2 regions of the Streptomyces tsukubensis genome follow, and region 1 is predicted to be linked to the other one. Evidence: riboswitches for the same ligand, from Rfam matches in the RefSeq annotation. Region 1 holds a riboswitch; the other holds the start of a gene.
What was found. A riboswitch is a leader RNA that binds a small molecule or an ion and turns the genes downstream of it on or off. The one in region 1 is predicted to bind S-adenosylmethionine.
Positions count from the first base shown of each region.

Region 2: linked by a shared signal. The riboswitch ahead of thrC (threonine synthase) and the one ahead of B7R87_RS07200 (aminotransferase class V-fold PLP-dependent enzyme) in region 1 are both predicted to bind S-adenosylmethionine.

Region 1 is NZ_CP020700.1:1,947,929-1,955,637, forward strand. Features, by position in the region: gene B7R87_RS07190 (SLC13 family permease) at 1-1,223, shown strand, start outside; gene B7R87_RS07195 (glycerate kinase family protein) at 1,286-2,509, shown strand; gene B7R87_RS07200 (aminotransferase class V-fold PLP-dependent enzyme) at 2,437-3,846, opposite strand; SAM riboswitch class IV at 4,043-4,160, opposite strand; gene trpD (anthranilate phosphoribosyltransferase) at 4,673-5,734, opposite strand; gene qcrB (cytochrome bc1 complex cytochrome b subunit) at 5,866-7,548, opposite strand; gene qcrA (cytochrome bc1 complex Rieske iron-sulfur subunit) at 7,545-7,709, opposite strand, start outside.
Region 2 is NZ_CP020700.1:3,433,252-3,440,960, forward strand. Features, by position in the region: gene B7R87_RS13540 (DUF3263 domain-containing protein) at 1-180, shown strand, start outside; gene otsB (trehalose-phosphatase) at 191-1,075, shown strand; gene B7R87_RS13550 (alpha,alpha-trehalose-phosphate synthase (UDP-forming)) at 1,086-2,540, opposite strand; gene B7R87_RS13555 (hypothetical protein) at 2,571-3,167, opposite strand; gene B7R87_RS13560 (glucosyl-3-phosphoglycerate synthase) at 3,368-4,318, opposite strand; SAM riboswitch class I at 4,540-4,719, shown strand; gene thrC (threonine synthase) at 4,737-6,050, shown strand; gene B7R87_RS13570 (MoaD/ThiS family protein) at 6,176-6,451, shown strand; gene B7R87_RS13575 (cold-shock protein) at 6,922-7,125, shown strand; gene groL (chaperonin GroEL) at 7,541-7,709, shown strand, end outside.

The sequences.
Region 1 (7,709 bases):
CGCTCACGGCGACCGGGGTGATCACCAGTGACACCCTTTTCGGGACCCTCGGCGACGACACCGTCTGGCTGCTGATCTGCGCCTTCGTCCTGGCCGCCGCGGTGGCCAGGACCGGGCTCGCCGGCCGGGCCGCAGCCTTTCTGGTCACCGGCGCCCGAACGGTCCGCCAACTGGTGCATCTGACCACCGCGGCGCTGGTGGTCACGGCCTTCGCAGTGCCCGCGACCTCCGGGCGGGCCGCACTCGCGCTGCCGGTGTTCATCGCGCTGGCGAAGGCGCTGTCCGACCGGAAGCGGCTGGTGGTGATGCTGGCGCTGCTGTTCCCGACGGTGATCCTGCTCTCCGCGGTGGCGACCCTCATCGGTGCGGGTGCCCATCTGATCACCGTGTCCGTGCTCTGGGAGGCCACCGGGGAGAGCATCGGTTTCGCCGAGTGGCTGCTGATCGGGCTGCCGCTGGCGATCGTCTCCTCCCATCTGGCCGCCGAGGTGGTGCTGTTCACGACCACGAAGCGGGCGGACCGTACCGGCCCCGTGCACATCACCGCCGAGCAGATCCAGGAGCACACCGAGGCTCCAGTGACCGGGCCCTGGTCGCAGGCGGAGGCGCGCTGTGCGCTGCTGCTGGCCACCGTGGTGGCGCTGTGGTGCAGCGAACCGCTGCACCGGGTGCCGCCGGCCGTGGTCGCGCTGATCGGCGCGGTGGTCGCCGCGTCGCCCGCGCTGGGGACCGTCAGGCTGAAGGACGCGCTGAAGACCGTGCCCTGGTCGATGCTGCTCTTCATGGCCGCGACGATGGCGATGGGTGTGGCGCTGGCCGACTCCGGGGCCGCGAAGTGGCTGGTCGGCGGGGTGCCGCTGGATGTGCCCGCATGGGCCTTCCTGGCCGTCGTGGTCATCGTTTCGACGCTGGCGCACCTCGTTCTGCAGTCCCGTTCGGCGCGTTCGTCGGTGCTGGTGCCGCTGGTCGTGGCGGCGGCCGTGGGCGCCGGGGTCAATCCGGTGGCGGCGGCGCTGGCGTCCACGGCGGCCGCCGGGTTCTGCCATACGCTGCCCGCTTCCGCGAAGCCCGTCACCCTCTACTCCGACATACCGGATATCCCCACGTACACCCCTCGCGATCTGCTGCGGATGTCCGCGGTGCTGGCGCCCATGACCGCCGCGCTGGTGCTGCTGTTCGCGGTGGCGGTCTGGCCGCTGGTCGGCGTTCCCGTCACCCCCTGAGCCGCGGCCGGTCCGCCCCCCTCACCCTCACTTGTTCCTCACCCGTACCGGGAGTTCATACGATGCTGACCCGTTTCGCCGTCGCACCCAGCGGTTTCAAGGAGTCCCTGTCCGCCCAGTCCGCGGCCGACGCCATCGCAGCCGGGGTCCGCCGGGTGGTGCCCGGTGCCGAGATCGACCTCATCCCCCTGGTGGACGGCGGGGAGGGCACCGCCGAGGCGCTGGCCGCGGCGGCCGGCGGGCGGCTCGTCCGGCTGACCGCCACCGGGCCCACGGGCCGGCCGGTCGCCACGCATTTCGCGATGCTCGACAAGTACACGGCCGTGGTGGAGATGGCCGCGGTCGCCGGACTGTCGCTGGTGCCGCGCGATCTGCGGGACCCGGCCGCCACCACGACCTACGGCGTCGGTGAACTCATCCGTGCCGCGCTCGACGAGGGCGCCCGGGAGATCCTGGTGGGCTGCGGCGACTCCGGCACCTCCGACGGCGGTGCGGGCGCCCTCCAGGCCCTCGGGGCGCGGCTCCTCACCGCGGACGGCACGGAACTCCCGTACGGCGGACGGGAGCTGCTCCGGCTGGACCGGATCGACGTCTCCGGTCTCGACCCTCGGCTCGGCCGTACCGATATCCGGGTCGCCTGCAATCCGTTCAACGTGCTCTGCGGTGAGCGGGGGGTGGCCCGGGTCTTCGGCCCCCAGAAGGGGGCGACGCCCGAGCAGGTCGAGCAGTTGTCGGCGGCGCTGGAGCACTGGGCGGACGTCCTCACCCGCGATCTGGGCGTCCGGGCCGATCTGTACGAGGGCCCGGGGACGGGCGCCTCCGGCGGGCTCGGCGCGGGGCTCGCGGCGCTCGGCGCCCTGCTGCTGCCCCGGTTCGAGGTCCTGCTCGACCATCTCGACCTCGACGCCCGGCTGGCCCGGGCGGATCTGGTGCTCACCGCGGAGGGGGCGCTCGACCACCAGACGACGCGCGGCAAGGTGCCCGCCGAGGTCGCCCGGCGGGCCAAGCGGTACGGCCGTCCGGTGCTGGCCCTGGCGGGCACGATCGGGGAGGGCGCGCACCAGGTGCGGTCGGCGGGGGTGGACGCGTACAGCGCGATCCTGCCGGCTCCGGTGACCCTGACCGAGGCCCTCGGCCGCGGCGGGGAGTTCCTCACCGACGCGACCGAGCGGGCGCTGCGGATGGTGCTGATCGGGACGCGGATCCCGGAGCGTCAGCCGGTCGGCGCGGTGGCCGCGGGCACGGTCCCGGGGTCCGGGACGCACCTGCCGTCCTCGGTGCGGTAGGTCCAGCGGGCGCCGTCGGTGACCAGCTCACGGACGGCGCCGATGAAGCGGTCCAGGTGCTCGTCGGGCGTACCGGCGCCGAAGCTGACCCGGATGGCGTTGAGCGACCGCTCCCCCGGCTCGGCCTCGGGGGCACCGCACTCACCCGGGTCCTGCGGGTCGCTGCCCAGCAGGGTGCGGACCAGGGGGTGGGCGCAGAACAGGCCGTCGCGGACACCGATGCCGTACTCGGCGGAGAGCGCGGCCGCGAAGTGGGAGCTGTTCCAGCCCTCGACGACGAAGGAGATCACACCGACCCGCGGGGCGTCGTCGCCGAACAGGGAGAGGACCTTGACCTCCGGGACCTCCGCGAGGCCGGCGCGGACGCGGGCGACGAGCGCCTGCTCCCGGGCGACCAGACCGTCGAAGCCGGCTTCGGTGAGGGCGCGGCAGGCGGCGGCGATCGCATAGACGCCGATGACGTTCGGTGAACCGGCCTCGTGGCGGGCGGCCGTCGTGTGCCACTCCACCTCGACGCCGCCGTCGGCGCGGCGGGCGACCTTGCGGGAGGCGCCGCCGCCCGCGAGGTACGGATCGGCCGCGCGCAGCCAGTCGGACCGGCCCGCGAGGACGCCCGAGCCGAAGGGCGCGTACAGCTTGTGTCCGGAGAACGCGACCCAGTCGACGTCCAGTTCCTGGACGGAGACCGGGTGGTGCGGGGCGAGCTGCGCGGCGTCGAGGACGATCCGGGCGCCGTGGGCGTGCGCGGCGGCCGCGAGTTCCTTGACCGGCCACAGCTCGCCGGTGACGTTGGAGGCGCCCGTGACGCAGACCAGCGCCGGGCCGTACGGGTCCCGGTCCGCGAGGGCCCGCTCCAGGGTGGTGACGGCATCGCCGGGGGTCCGCGGCGCGTTGAGGTAGGTCACCCGGGCATCCCTCCACGGCAGCAGCGAGGCGTGGTGCTCGGTCTCGAAGACGAAGACCTGGCAGTCGGCGGGGAGTGCGGCGGCGAGGAGGTTCAGGGAGTCGGTGGTGGAGCGGGTGAAGACGACCTGGTCGCCGTCGCGGCAGTCGAGGAACTCTGCGACGGTGCGGCGGCTGTTCTCGAAGAGGTCGGTGGAGAGCTGGGAGAGATAGCCCGCGCCCCGGTGCACGCTGCCGTAGTACGGCGCGTAGGCGGCGACGTCGTCCCAGACCCGCTGGAGGGCGGGGGCGCTGGCGGCGTAGTCGAGCGCGGCGTAGGTCACTTCGCCGCCGGTGACGAGCGGGACGGTGACATCGCTGCCGAGTACGGGGAGGGGGGTGGTCGCGGCGGTGGCGGTGGTGGCGACGGGCTGCGGACACACGGATGCGGACATGACGAACTCTCCCGGGAGGGCAGGCGGAATGAAGGCTTCAAAGGCCCCGCACGGCAGACGGAAGGGGCGCGTGGTGCTCGGGCGCACGGCGTTCCGGGGTACGGGGATGTGCTGAAGAAGGGGCTACGAAGCCCTATCGCATTCGCTTGCTCACGAGGCTGCTCCCTTGAGGACCAGGACCCCAGGGTGTCGCAGGGGTCCGCGCTTGCCGCGGGCCTCGCTGCCCACGGCCTGGTCTTCACCCGGGGCACCCCGCCACGGACGGAGGGTTGCCGGACAGCGGGCCGGGGCCGTAGTCGCTGTCACTCATGACCTGGCCCAAACCGTATGCGACAGCCTGCGACCTCGCAACCCCCGTCCGCTATCCGGACCGTCCCTCGGCGCGGGTACGCATCAGGGGGCGGCACCCCGGGGCGCCCGGGACGGAACAGGGCGGGGACCCTGCTCATTGCCCGCCGCAACCGCGCCAAGCAGTCGGCGACGAGCTCGGCGAGGGCCGAATTCCGGCTCCGAGCCGCCGTGGGCCGTTCGCGCAGTTCCTCGCGCCCCTTCATGATCGCCCCGCCCCTGAACCGGTAGCGCTGCCTGGGCTCTTCTTCTCCGGCAGGGTGCGGTCGAGGTCCTAAGGGGCGCGAGGAACTGCGCGACAAGCCACGGACGGCTTGCGGCCTGAAATCGGCCCCCGCCGAGCACGGCGCTCGCCGTCGAGGCCCGGCCGGGCGGGGTGCTCGCCCGCAAGGCCGGGGCGCCCGGGGTCTCGCGGACCCGAGGGGCGCCGGCCGAGCGGCTCCGGGCTCGGGGCCCTGGTCCTCGGCCGGGCCGGAGGCTACTTCGTGGCTTGGATCCAGCGGGTCAGCGTCGCCGAGGCCGCTCCCGAGTCCAGGGAGTCCGCCGCGCGCGCCGCCGCCGCCGCGATCTGGGTCGTCAGGGGCTCGTCCGTCGGTGCCAGCGCGACCAGCGCCGCCGCCGCGTTCAGCACGACCGCGTCCCGTACCGGCCCCCGCTCCCCCGCGAGCACCCGGGTCGCGACCTCCGCGTTGTAGGCGGCGTCGGCGCCGCGGAGGGCTTCGACGGGGACGAGGTCGATGCCGACGTCACGGGGGTCGAACGCTTCCTCCCGTACCGTGCCGTCACGGACGATCCAGACCCGGGACGTCGCCGTGGTGGTCAGCTCGTCGAGGCCGTCGTCGCCGCGGAAGACCAGCGCCGACGAGCCCCGTTCGGCCAGCACCCCGGCCATGATCGGGGCCATCCGGGCGTCGGCGACGCCCGTCGCCTGCGCCCCGACCCGGGCGGGGTTGGTCAGCGGGCCGAGGAAGTTGAAGGTGGTCCGGATCCCGAGTTCCCTCCGCGCCGCCGCGACGTACCGCAGCGCCGGATGGAACTTCACCGCGAAGCAGAACGTGATGCCCGCCTCCTCGGCGACCTCCGCGACCCGCCGGGGCGTGAGCTCCAGATTGACGCCGAGCTTCTCCAGGACGTCGGAGGCTCCGGAGGCGCTGGAGGCGGCACGGTTGCCGTGCTTCACGACCTTGGCGCCGGTCCCGGCGACCACGATCGACGCCATCGTGGAGATGTTGACGGTCTTCGCGCCGTCGCCGCCGGTGCCGACGATGTCCACCGTGGGCCCGGGCACGTCGATCAGATGGGCGTGCTCGTACATCGTCCGTACCAGACCGGAGATCTCCGCCACGGTCTCACCCTTGGCCCGCAGCGCCACCGCGAAACCGGCGATCTGCGCGTCGGTCGCCTCCCCGCTCAGGATGCGGTCCATCGCCCAGGCCGTGGCGTCCGCGCTCTGGTCGTGGTTGGTGAGCAGGGAGTCGAGTACGGCCGGCCAGGAGTGGGCCGCCACGCTGTCGCCGCCTGCCGGGGTCACAACGTTCATGGTCCGCTCCCGGGTCCATCGTGAGTAAGGGATACCGCCCACCCTATCCAGCGCCGGGTACGGCAAAGAGCCCCGTCCGGGCAGTGGACGGGGCTCTTGCCGTGGCGACGCTTTCAGCGGTCGGTCAGCGGTCAGTGCTTGCCGCTGGTGACCTCCTCGTGCTCACCGTGGCCATGGCCGTGACCATGGGCCGCGGCGATCTCCTCGTACTCCTCGCGCGTGGCCTTGGGGATCTGGTTCCCCTCGCCGTAGAAGCCCTTGCTGAGCTTCGCGCGGAACTTCTGTACGGGCGAGATCTTGCGGCGCACGCCGTTCTCGTCGACCTCGGGGCCGACTTCGAGCGGCTGGTGCTGGGTGTGCGCGGTGAGGGTGTGCAGATCCGACTGGCTGAGCGGCTCGTGCACCTCGATGAACTCTCCGTGCGGCAGCCGCTTGATGATGCCGGACTCGCGTCCGTGCAGCACCTTGTCGCGGTCGCGGCGCTGGAGACCCAGGCAGATGCGCTTGGTGATGATGAACGCCAGGACCGGTCCCACGAAGAAGAAGATCCGGACGAACCAGGTGATCGCGTTGATCGACAGATGGAAGTGGGTGGCGAAGAGGTCGTTGCCACCACCGACCAGCATGATGAAGTACGCGGTCAGCCAGGCCACACCGAAGGCGGTACGGGTCGGGGCGTTGCGCGGGCGGTCCAGGATGTGGTGCTCGCGCTTGTCGCCGGTGACCCAGGACTCGATGAACGGGTAGACGGCGATCGCGGCCAGCACCAGCGGGAAGATCACCAGCGGGATGAACACGCCCAGGACCAGGGTGTGGCCCCAAGCGTTGATCTCCCAGCCCGGCATCACTCGGATCAGACCCTCGGCGAAGCCCATGTACCAGTCGGGTTGCGCGCCGGTGGAGACCTGGTCGATCCGGTAGGGACCGACCGACCAGACCGGGTTGAGCGTCGCGATCGCCGCGATCACCGCGATCACACCGAAGACCAGGAAGAAGAAGCCTCCGGCCTTGGCCATGTAGACCGGCAGCAGCGGCATGCCGACGACGTTCTTGTTGGTCCGGCCGGGACCCGCGTACTGCGTGTGCTTGTGGTAGACGACCAGGATCAGATGGGCGACCAGCAGGCCCATCATGATGCCGGGCAGCAGCAGGATGTGGATCGAGTAGAACCGCGGCACGAAGTCGTGCCCGGGGAACTCGCCGCCGAACAGGAACATCGAGATGTACGTACCGACGATCGGCACGGACAGGATCGCGCCCTGCATGAAGCGGACACCGGTGCCGGAGATCAGGTCGTCCGGGAGCGAGTAGCCGGTGAAACCGGTGAACATGCCCAGGACCAGCAGCAGGAAGCCGAACAGCCAGTTGACCTCGCGCGGCTTGCGGAACGCGCCGGTGAAGAAGACGCGCATCATGTGGACCATCATCGCGGCGACGAAGATCAGCGCGGCCCAGTGGTGGATCTGGCGGATCAGCAGACCGCCGCGGACGTCGAAGCTGATGTCCATGGTCGAGGCGAACGCCTCGGACACCTTCACGCCCTGGAGCGGCACATAGCTGCCCTCGTAGACGATCTCGTTCATCGACGGGTTGAAGAACAGCGTCAGATACACACCCGTGAGGATGATGATGATGAAGCTGTAGAGGCAGATCTCGCCGAGCATGAAGGACCAGTGGTCCGGAAAGATCTTCCGCATGTTGGCCTTGGCGAGGGAGTAGATCCCCAGCCGGCCGTCCGCCCAGTCGGCGACCCGCTCGCCCGCGGGTGCCTTGCGGTCGTCCACGGACTGCTTGTTATCGGTCGTAGTACTCATCCGCGCTCCCAGAAGGCGGCACCGACAGGCTCCTCGAAGTCGCCGAGCGCTTCAAGGTTGCCCTCGGCGTTCACACCGATCCGCAGCTGCGGAAGCGGGTGACCCGCCGGGCCGAAGATGACCCGGGCGCCGTCGGAGAGGTCGAAGGTGGATTGGTGACA
Region 2 (7,709 bases), 1.5 Mb from region 1:
CGGTCCTGGAGCGGGCCCGGTGCCAAGGAGCGGGCCGTGCGGGAGCAGCTCGGGATGTCGCCCGTCCGCTACTACCAGTTGCTGAACGCCCTGCTCGACGACCCCCGGGCGCTGGCCCACGACCCGGTGACCGTCAACCGGCTCCGACGTGTCAGAGACGAGAAACGCACACGCCGATAGGGTCTGTCGCATGGGTAGCTCTCCGCACTTCCCGGATGCTTCACCGTCACCCGGCCACGGTCTGCCGCGGCCGTCGACCCCGGCCGGCCGGGACGGGCTCGCCGCGCTGCTGGCCCGGCCCGAGAAGGCCGTGATCGCCCTCGACTTCGACGGCACCCTCGCCGAGATCGTCCCCGATCCGGAGCAGGCCCGGGCCCATCCGGGCGCGGCGCCCGCGCTCGCCCGGCTGGCGCCCCTGGTCGGCGATGTCGCCGTGGTGACCGGCCGTCCGGCCGGTGTCGCGGTGCGGTACGGCGGCTTCGCCGGGGTCGACGGGCTCGCGCATCTCGTCGTACTCGGGCACTACGGCTCCGAACGCTGGGACGCGGTCAGCGGTACGGTCAACACCCCGGCCCCGCATCCCGGTGTGGCGGCGGTCCGCGCCGAACTCCCCGGCTATCTCGACCGGTTCGGCGCCTGGCACGGCACGTGGATCGAAGAGAAGGGGCAGGCGGTCGCGGTCCACACCCGGCGGGCCGAGGACCCCGCGGCCGCGTTCGAGGCCCTGCGGGAGCCCCTCGCGACCCTCGCGGCCCGGCACGGACTGGTCCTGGAGCCGGGCCGGATGGTCCTGGAGCTGCGGCCGCCCGGGATGGACAAGGGCGTCGCGCTCGCGGAGTACGTCCACGAGGTCGGCGCGGAGTCCGTGCTGTACGCGGGGGACGATCTGGGCGACCTGCCCGCCTACGCGGCGGTGGAGAAGCTCCGCTCGGACGGTCTCGCGGGTGTGCTGGTGTGCAGCGGGAGTACGGAGGTCACCGAGCTGGCGGACCGCGCCGACCTGCTGCTGGCGGGTCCGGCGGCGGTCGTCTCCTTCCTGTCGTCCCTGGCGGACGCGCTGGGACCTCAGGGCTGAGCCCCCGGGGCTATGCCTCCGGGGCCAGCGCCTCCAGCTGGTCCAGGAACCACCGCTGCGGCGGGAGGGCCGTCGCGGCGGCGGCGAGGCGGGCGGTGCGGTCCGCCCGTACCTGCGCGGGAAGGGTCAGCGCCTCGTGGAGCGCCGCCGCCGTCGCGATCACGTCGTACGGGTTCACCACCAGCGCGTCCGCGCCCAGTTCCTCGTACGCCCCGGCCTCCCGCGACAGCACCAGCGCACAGCCCGCGTCCGAGACGACGGGGATCTCCTTCGCGACGAGGTTCATACCGTCGCGGATCGGGTTGACCAGGGCCACGTCCGCGAGCCGGTAGGCGGCCAGCGAACGGGCGAAGTCGTCCTTCACATGGAGCACGACCGGGGTCCAGCCGGGCGTCCCGTACTCGTCGTTGACCGCGTCGGCGAGGCGCTGCACCTCCGCCGTGTAGTCGCGGTAGACGGCGAGGTCCTGGCGGGACGGGTAGGCGAAGGCGACATGGACGACCCGTTCGTGCCATTCGGGGCGGGTCGCCAGCAGATGCCGGTAGGCCAGCAGACCCCGGACGATGTTCTTCGACAGCTCCGTACGATCCACCCGGACGATCGTCTTCCGGTCGGGGCCGCCGATCTGCTCGCGCAGGGCCGTCATCCGTTCCTCGACGTCGGGGCGGTGGGCCCGCTCGCGGAGGAAACCGGCGTCGGCGCCGAGGCCGTGGACCCCGATCCGGGTGCCCTTGAGCGCGTCGGGGCCCAGCACCTCCGTACAGCAGGCGGTGAAGGCGTCGGCCCAGCGGCGGGTGAGGAAGCAGGTGCGGTCGGCGCCGAGGAGTCCGCGCAGCAGCTGCTCCGCGATGTCGTCGGGGAGCAGCCGGAAGTAGTCCGGGGGTGCCCACGGGGTGTGGGAGAAGTGGCCGATGCGCAGGTCGGGGCGGAGTTCCCGGAGCATTCCGGGGACCAGCGCGAGGTGGTAGTCCTGGACGAGGATGGCCGCGCCGTCGGCGGCCCGGTCCGCGAGCGCTCGGGCGAAGGCGCGGTTGTACGTCTCGTACGACCGCCACTGGCGGCGGAACCCGTCGTCGAAGACGGGCTCCAGCGGGGTCTGGTACAGCAGATGGTGGATGAACCACAGCACCGAGTTGGCGATTCCGTTGTACGCGTCGGAGTGGACGTCCGGGTCGATGTCGAGCATCAGGACGCCGTCCTCGCCCCGGCCGATGCCGCGCCGGACGGCTTCGCGGTCGCCGTCGCCGAGGGCGCAGCAGACCCAGAGGGCGTCGTCGCGGGCTCCGATGGCGGAGAGTCCGGAGACGACGCCCCCGCCGCCGCGTTTCGCGTCCAGCGTGCCGTCGTCGCGCAGGGTGTAGGAGACGGGTCCGCGGTTGGACGCCACGAGCACCCGGGCGGAACCGGGGGCGGGTGAGCGGTCGCGGGCAGCGTCGGCCGGGGCGGCGGGGGGCTCGGGGACCATGTCGCAACACCTAGCCTTCCGGGCGCCGGCTCAAACGTCCGTTCGCCCGTCGTGGCGCGGTTCACGCCGTCCGCGCGCCGCGACGACGGCGATCGCCCCGGCCGCGGCGAGGGCGGTGGCGAGGCCGCCGAGCAGCCAGATCCGCTCGCCGTCGCGGCTGCGGCCGGTGGGTGCGAGGACCGGTGCCCCGGGGGCGCCGACGGCCGGAACCGCTCCCGCGACGGTGATCCGGGGGACCGGGGTCACGGCGCGGGGCGCCCGGTGGACCGGGACGGGCCGTCCGCCGGGGGCGGTCCCCGCGGCGGGGGCGCGGGTGGGATAGAAGGCGGGGCGAAGCTCGGCGGCGGGGCCGGGTGCCGCGGCGGGCGCCGGAACCGTCTCGGCCCGGGCGGCGGGACCGGGCGCCGCTACGGGTCGGGCGGCCGGGCGGGGCGCCGTCCCGGCCTGTCCCTCCCGGCCGGACACCGCGTCCGTGACACCGGCGGGACCGGGCGCGACGGCGCGGCCCGGGTCCGGAAGGACCCGTACCGCTTCGGTCCCGGCGGCCGGGCCCGGCGTGTCCGCGCGGGCGATCGGGGCCGCCGGGACCACCAGGACCACCAGGGCCAGCAGTCCGGCCAGCTTCACCGCGCGGCCCCGGACCCGTCCGGGGCCGCGCCTGCGGCCCGGGCGCCGTGCGGGCGGTCTGCGGTACGGGGCACGGCCGCGTGGGATGTGCGGACGTACGGAGACGGGCGCCGCCGCCGGGGCCGAGGGACGCCGGGGCTGCGCAATACGGGTATAAGTCATACATAAGATATTCAGCCCTTTGACTGGGAAACCGGCGCTTATGCCGCGCGACGCGCCGCATACTCACCGATCTCGCGCATCGGCGGCCGCTCCTCCGTGTCCACCGCATGGGTCCGCGGTACGAACCCGTCCGCCCCCCGCTCGAACTGCGTCAGCACCGGCCGCACCAACTGCCCCCGGGACAGCCGCAGTTGCGCCGTCCGGTAGATCGCCGCCGCCATCCGGCCCAGCGCCCGTCCGTCCTGGTGACGGTGCTTGCGGGAACCCACGTCCACCTGGGCCAGCGCATCCAGACCCACCGTGTGCAGCGCGTCGACGAGCAGCGCCAGCTCCACCCCGTAGCCCACGGGGAAGGGCAGCCGCTCCAGCAGGGAGCGGCGGGCCGCGTACTCACCGCCGAGCGGCTGCACCACCCCCGCCAGCTGCGGCCAGTGCAGATTGAGCAGCGGCCGCGCCACCAGCTCGGTAACCCGGCCACCCTGGCCTGCGGCTTCACCCAGCGGCCTGTCGTACATCGCCTTGACGAACTGCACCTCGGGGTCGGTCAGCAGCGGGCCGACGATCCCGGAGACGAAATCCGCCGAGAAGTCCCGCAGATCGGCGTCGACGAAGCAGACGATGTCACCGCGGGTGACCATCAGGGAGCGCCACAGCACCTCCCCCTTGCCCGGCAGCGCGGGTATCCGCGGCAGGATCGCGTCCCGGTGGACCACCCGCGCCCCGGCCGCCGCGGCGACCTCCGCGGTCCGGTCGGTGGAGCCCGAGTCGATCACCACCAGCTCGTCGACCAGCGGAACCTTCTCCATCAGCTCCCGGCGGATCACGGTGACGATGTCACCGACCGTCGCCTCCTCATCGAGCGCGGGCAGCACGACGCTCACCGTCGGTGAGGGCGCGGCCGCCCGTTTGGCCGCGAGCAGCGCCGGAAGCGGGCGGTCCGCCGCCGACCAGGAACGCGTCGCCAGCCAGCGCTCTACCTCTTCGAGCACGTGCTCTACTCCTCAACCGTCGGGATGCCTCCCACGTCCTTCCGGGCGTACGGGAGGGGGGGTCCGGGTGCCTTCCGTGCGCGTCCGGACGCGCCCGTGTGATCCATCTCGCGGTACGGACGACTATCTCAACCGTCCGGACCTTCAGTTACAGTCTTGAACAACGCGGATGACCGTCGCATGTCGGGGTCCGGCGTTCAACTTGCTCAACAATCAAATACCGCTCATCCAGAGGGGCAGAGGGAAACGGCCCGTTGAAGCCCCGGCAACCCTCCAGCCGGTCTCCGTCGTGACAGTGCGATCCGCAGCAGCGGACAGCGCCCGTCCACGCCGCGAGGCTCCCGGCTAGGGAAGGTGCCAAATCCGTCTCATGGCGAGATGCGCCATGAGGAAGATGAGGAGAAAGGGCCTCGCCTCCATGGCTGCGCAGACCGTCGCAAGCACCACCGACACCACCACCGCCCCCGCCGCCCCCTCAGTGGATCTCGGTCCCGCCGTCGCGCTCTCCTGTCGCGAGTGCGGAGAGCGCACCCCGCTCAGTCCGAGCTTCGCCTGTGCCTCCTGTTTCGGTCCCCTGGAAGCCGCCTACGAGCTGCCCACCGGAGACCCGGAGGCGCTGCGCAAGGCCATCGAGGCCGGCCCGGAGAGCATCTGGCGTTACGCGCCCCTGCTGCCCGTCCCCGCCGACGTGGCCGACAAGCCCAATCTCAACCCCGGTTTCACCCGGCTCGTGAAGGCCGACCGGCTCGCCGCCGAGCTGGGCGTCACCGGTGAGCTGTATGTGAAGGACGACTCCGGCAACCCGACCCACTCCTTCAAGGACCGGGTCGTGGCCATCGCCGTCGAGGCCGCCCGCGCCTTCGGCTTCACCACCCTCTCCTGCTCCTCCACCGGCAACCTCGCGGGCGCCGTGGGCGCCGCCGCCGCCCGCGCCGGGCTGCGGTCCTGCGTCTTCATCCCGCACGACCTGGAGCAGGGCAAGGTCGTCATGGCTGCCGTCTACGGCGGCGACGTCGTCGCCATCGAGGGCACCTATGACGACGTGAACCGTTTCTGCTCCGAGCTGATCGGCGACCCGATCGGCGAGGGCTGGGGCTTCACCAACGTCAATCTGCGGCCGTACTACGCGGAGGGCTCCAAGACCCTGGCGTACGAGATCTGCGAGCAGCTCGGCTGGCGGATCCCGGACCAGATCGTCGTCCCGGTGGCCTCCGGCTCCCAGCTCACCAAGATCGACAAGGGGCTCCAGGAGCTCATCAAGGTCGGTCTGGTCGAGGAGAAGCCGTACCGGATCATCGCCGCGCAGGCCGAGGGCTGCTCGCCGGTCTCCGCCGCCTACAAGGCGGGCCACGACGTGGTCCGGCCGGTGAAGCCGGACACCATCGTCAAGTCGCTCGCCATCGGCAACCCGGCGGACGGTCCCTATGTCCTGGACATCGCCCGGCGCACCGGCGGTGCGGTGGAGGACGTCACGGACGAGCAGGTCGTCGAGGGCATCAAGCTGCTCGCCAGGACCGAGGGGATCTTCGCGGAGACCGCGGGCGGCGTGACGGTCGGGGTGGCGAAGAAGCTGCTGGAGTCGGGGGTGCTGGACCCCGCCGCGACCACCGTCGTCATCAACACGGGCGACGGGCTCAAGACGCTGGACGCGGTCGCCGCGACCAGCGGCCCCACCGCCACCATCCGGCCGAGCCTGGACGCGTTCCGCGCGGCGGGTCTCGCCACCCACTGACCGGCCGCAGTCCCGGCAGCGCCCCGGCCGCTGACCCGCCGGGGCCGTCCGGGACCTCCCGCCGCCGCTTCCGACCGCCGAGCCGTCCACCGAGCCCGGGCCACCGCCCGAGGAAGGCACCACCCATGAGCGTCAACGTTCGCATCCCGACCATCCTGCGCACCTACACCGGCGGACAGGCCGAGGTGGCCGCCGAGGGCGCGACCCTCGCCGAGGTCATCGCCGATCTGGAGAAGAACCACGCGGGGATCTCCGCCCGGGTCCTGGACGACCAGGGGAAGCTGCGCCGCTTCGTCAATGTGTACGTCAACGACGACGACGTCCGGTTCGAGCAGGGGCTGGAGACCGCGACCCCCGACGGCGCCGGAATCTCGATCATCCCGGCAGTCGCCGGCGGCTGACCGCCCGGCTCCGCACGCGGGCGTACGCCCCCGCCGGCGGCCCCGGGCCCCGCGGTCCGCGGCGCTGACCCTCGGTCATCGAAATGGCCCCCTCCGTAAGACAAACGGAGGGGGCCATTCTGCATGGTTGAACACGCTAGAGTTGGGGAAGGCCCGGTGATCATCCACCCATGGCCAGGTATGAGAATGCGCCCGGGCTCGATAAGAAGCAGCCAATGTGCAGGCGCACTCTGTCTCATAGATTCCTTTTGTCCGGTCGGACTTGCCCCGGAATTTCCTGAATTCAGGAGAATTACCCGATAGTAGCCTTCCGGATTTCCCGCCCGATTGCCCTGTTGCAGAGGGCAGTTGTGCAGATACATTCAGCCGCGGTCGACGCGTTCCGGCGCACACCTGTGAGGTCGGGTGAGCTCAGACCCGGGTCCGCGAGGTGCGGTCCTGTGCAAGGGCCAGTAATAGGGGAGTTAGGCATGGCTCAGGGCACCGTCAAGTGGTTCAACGCGGAGAAGGGGTACGGCTTCATCGCGGTCGACGGTGGTGCGGATGTTTTCGTCCACTACAGCGCGATTCAGATGGACGGCTACCGCACCCTGGAAGAGGGGCAGCGGGTCGAGTTCGAGATCTCGCAGGGCCAGAAGGGCCCGCAGGCCGATATGGTCAAGCTCTCGGCCTGACCGACTCTTCCTTCCGCGCGCTTGCGCGTCGACGCACGCATACGCTCGCACGCAGACGCATTCAATAGGGTCCGCATCCCGCTCACCGGGGTGCGGGCCCTGCGCGTTTCCCGCGACTGGAGCGCCGTTCCGCCCGCCGCCGGACCCCGCCGCCGGAGCCTCGCCCGCACCCGCCCCGGACCCCGTCCGCACCCGCCCCCTCGGGCGGTACACCAGGAGCGGCCTTGCACTCTCGGGTGCCGAGTGCTAATCATTGGCGTTAGCACTCTCCCAGTGAGAGTGATAACAAAGGGCCGAGTCGGTGAGGCTCGCCGGGCGTGCGGCGCATGGAGCGGCACGGTCCGGCAGGCCGTCCGTCGCGGGCGCAGGCGCGGTCCGAAGAGCTTCCTACTCCAGTCCGTGGAGGACACTTCACATGGCAAAGATCATCGCGTTCGACGAGGAGGCACGGCGCGGTCTCGAGCGCGGGATGAACCAGCTCGCCGACGCCGTCAAGGTCACCCTTGGCCCCAAGGGCCGCAACGTCGTCCTCGAGAAGAAGTGGGGCGCCCCCACGATCACCAACGATGGTGTGTCCATCGCCA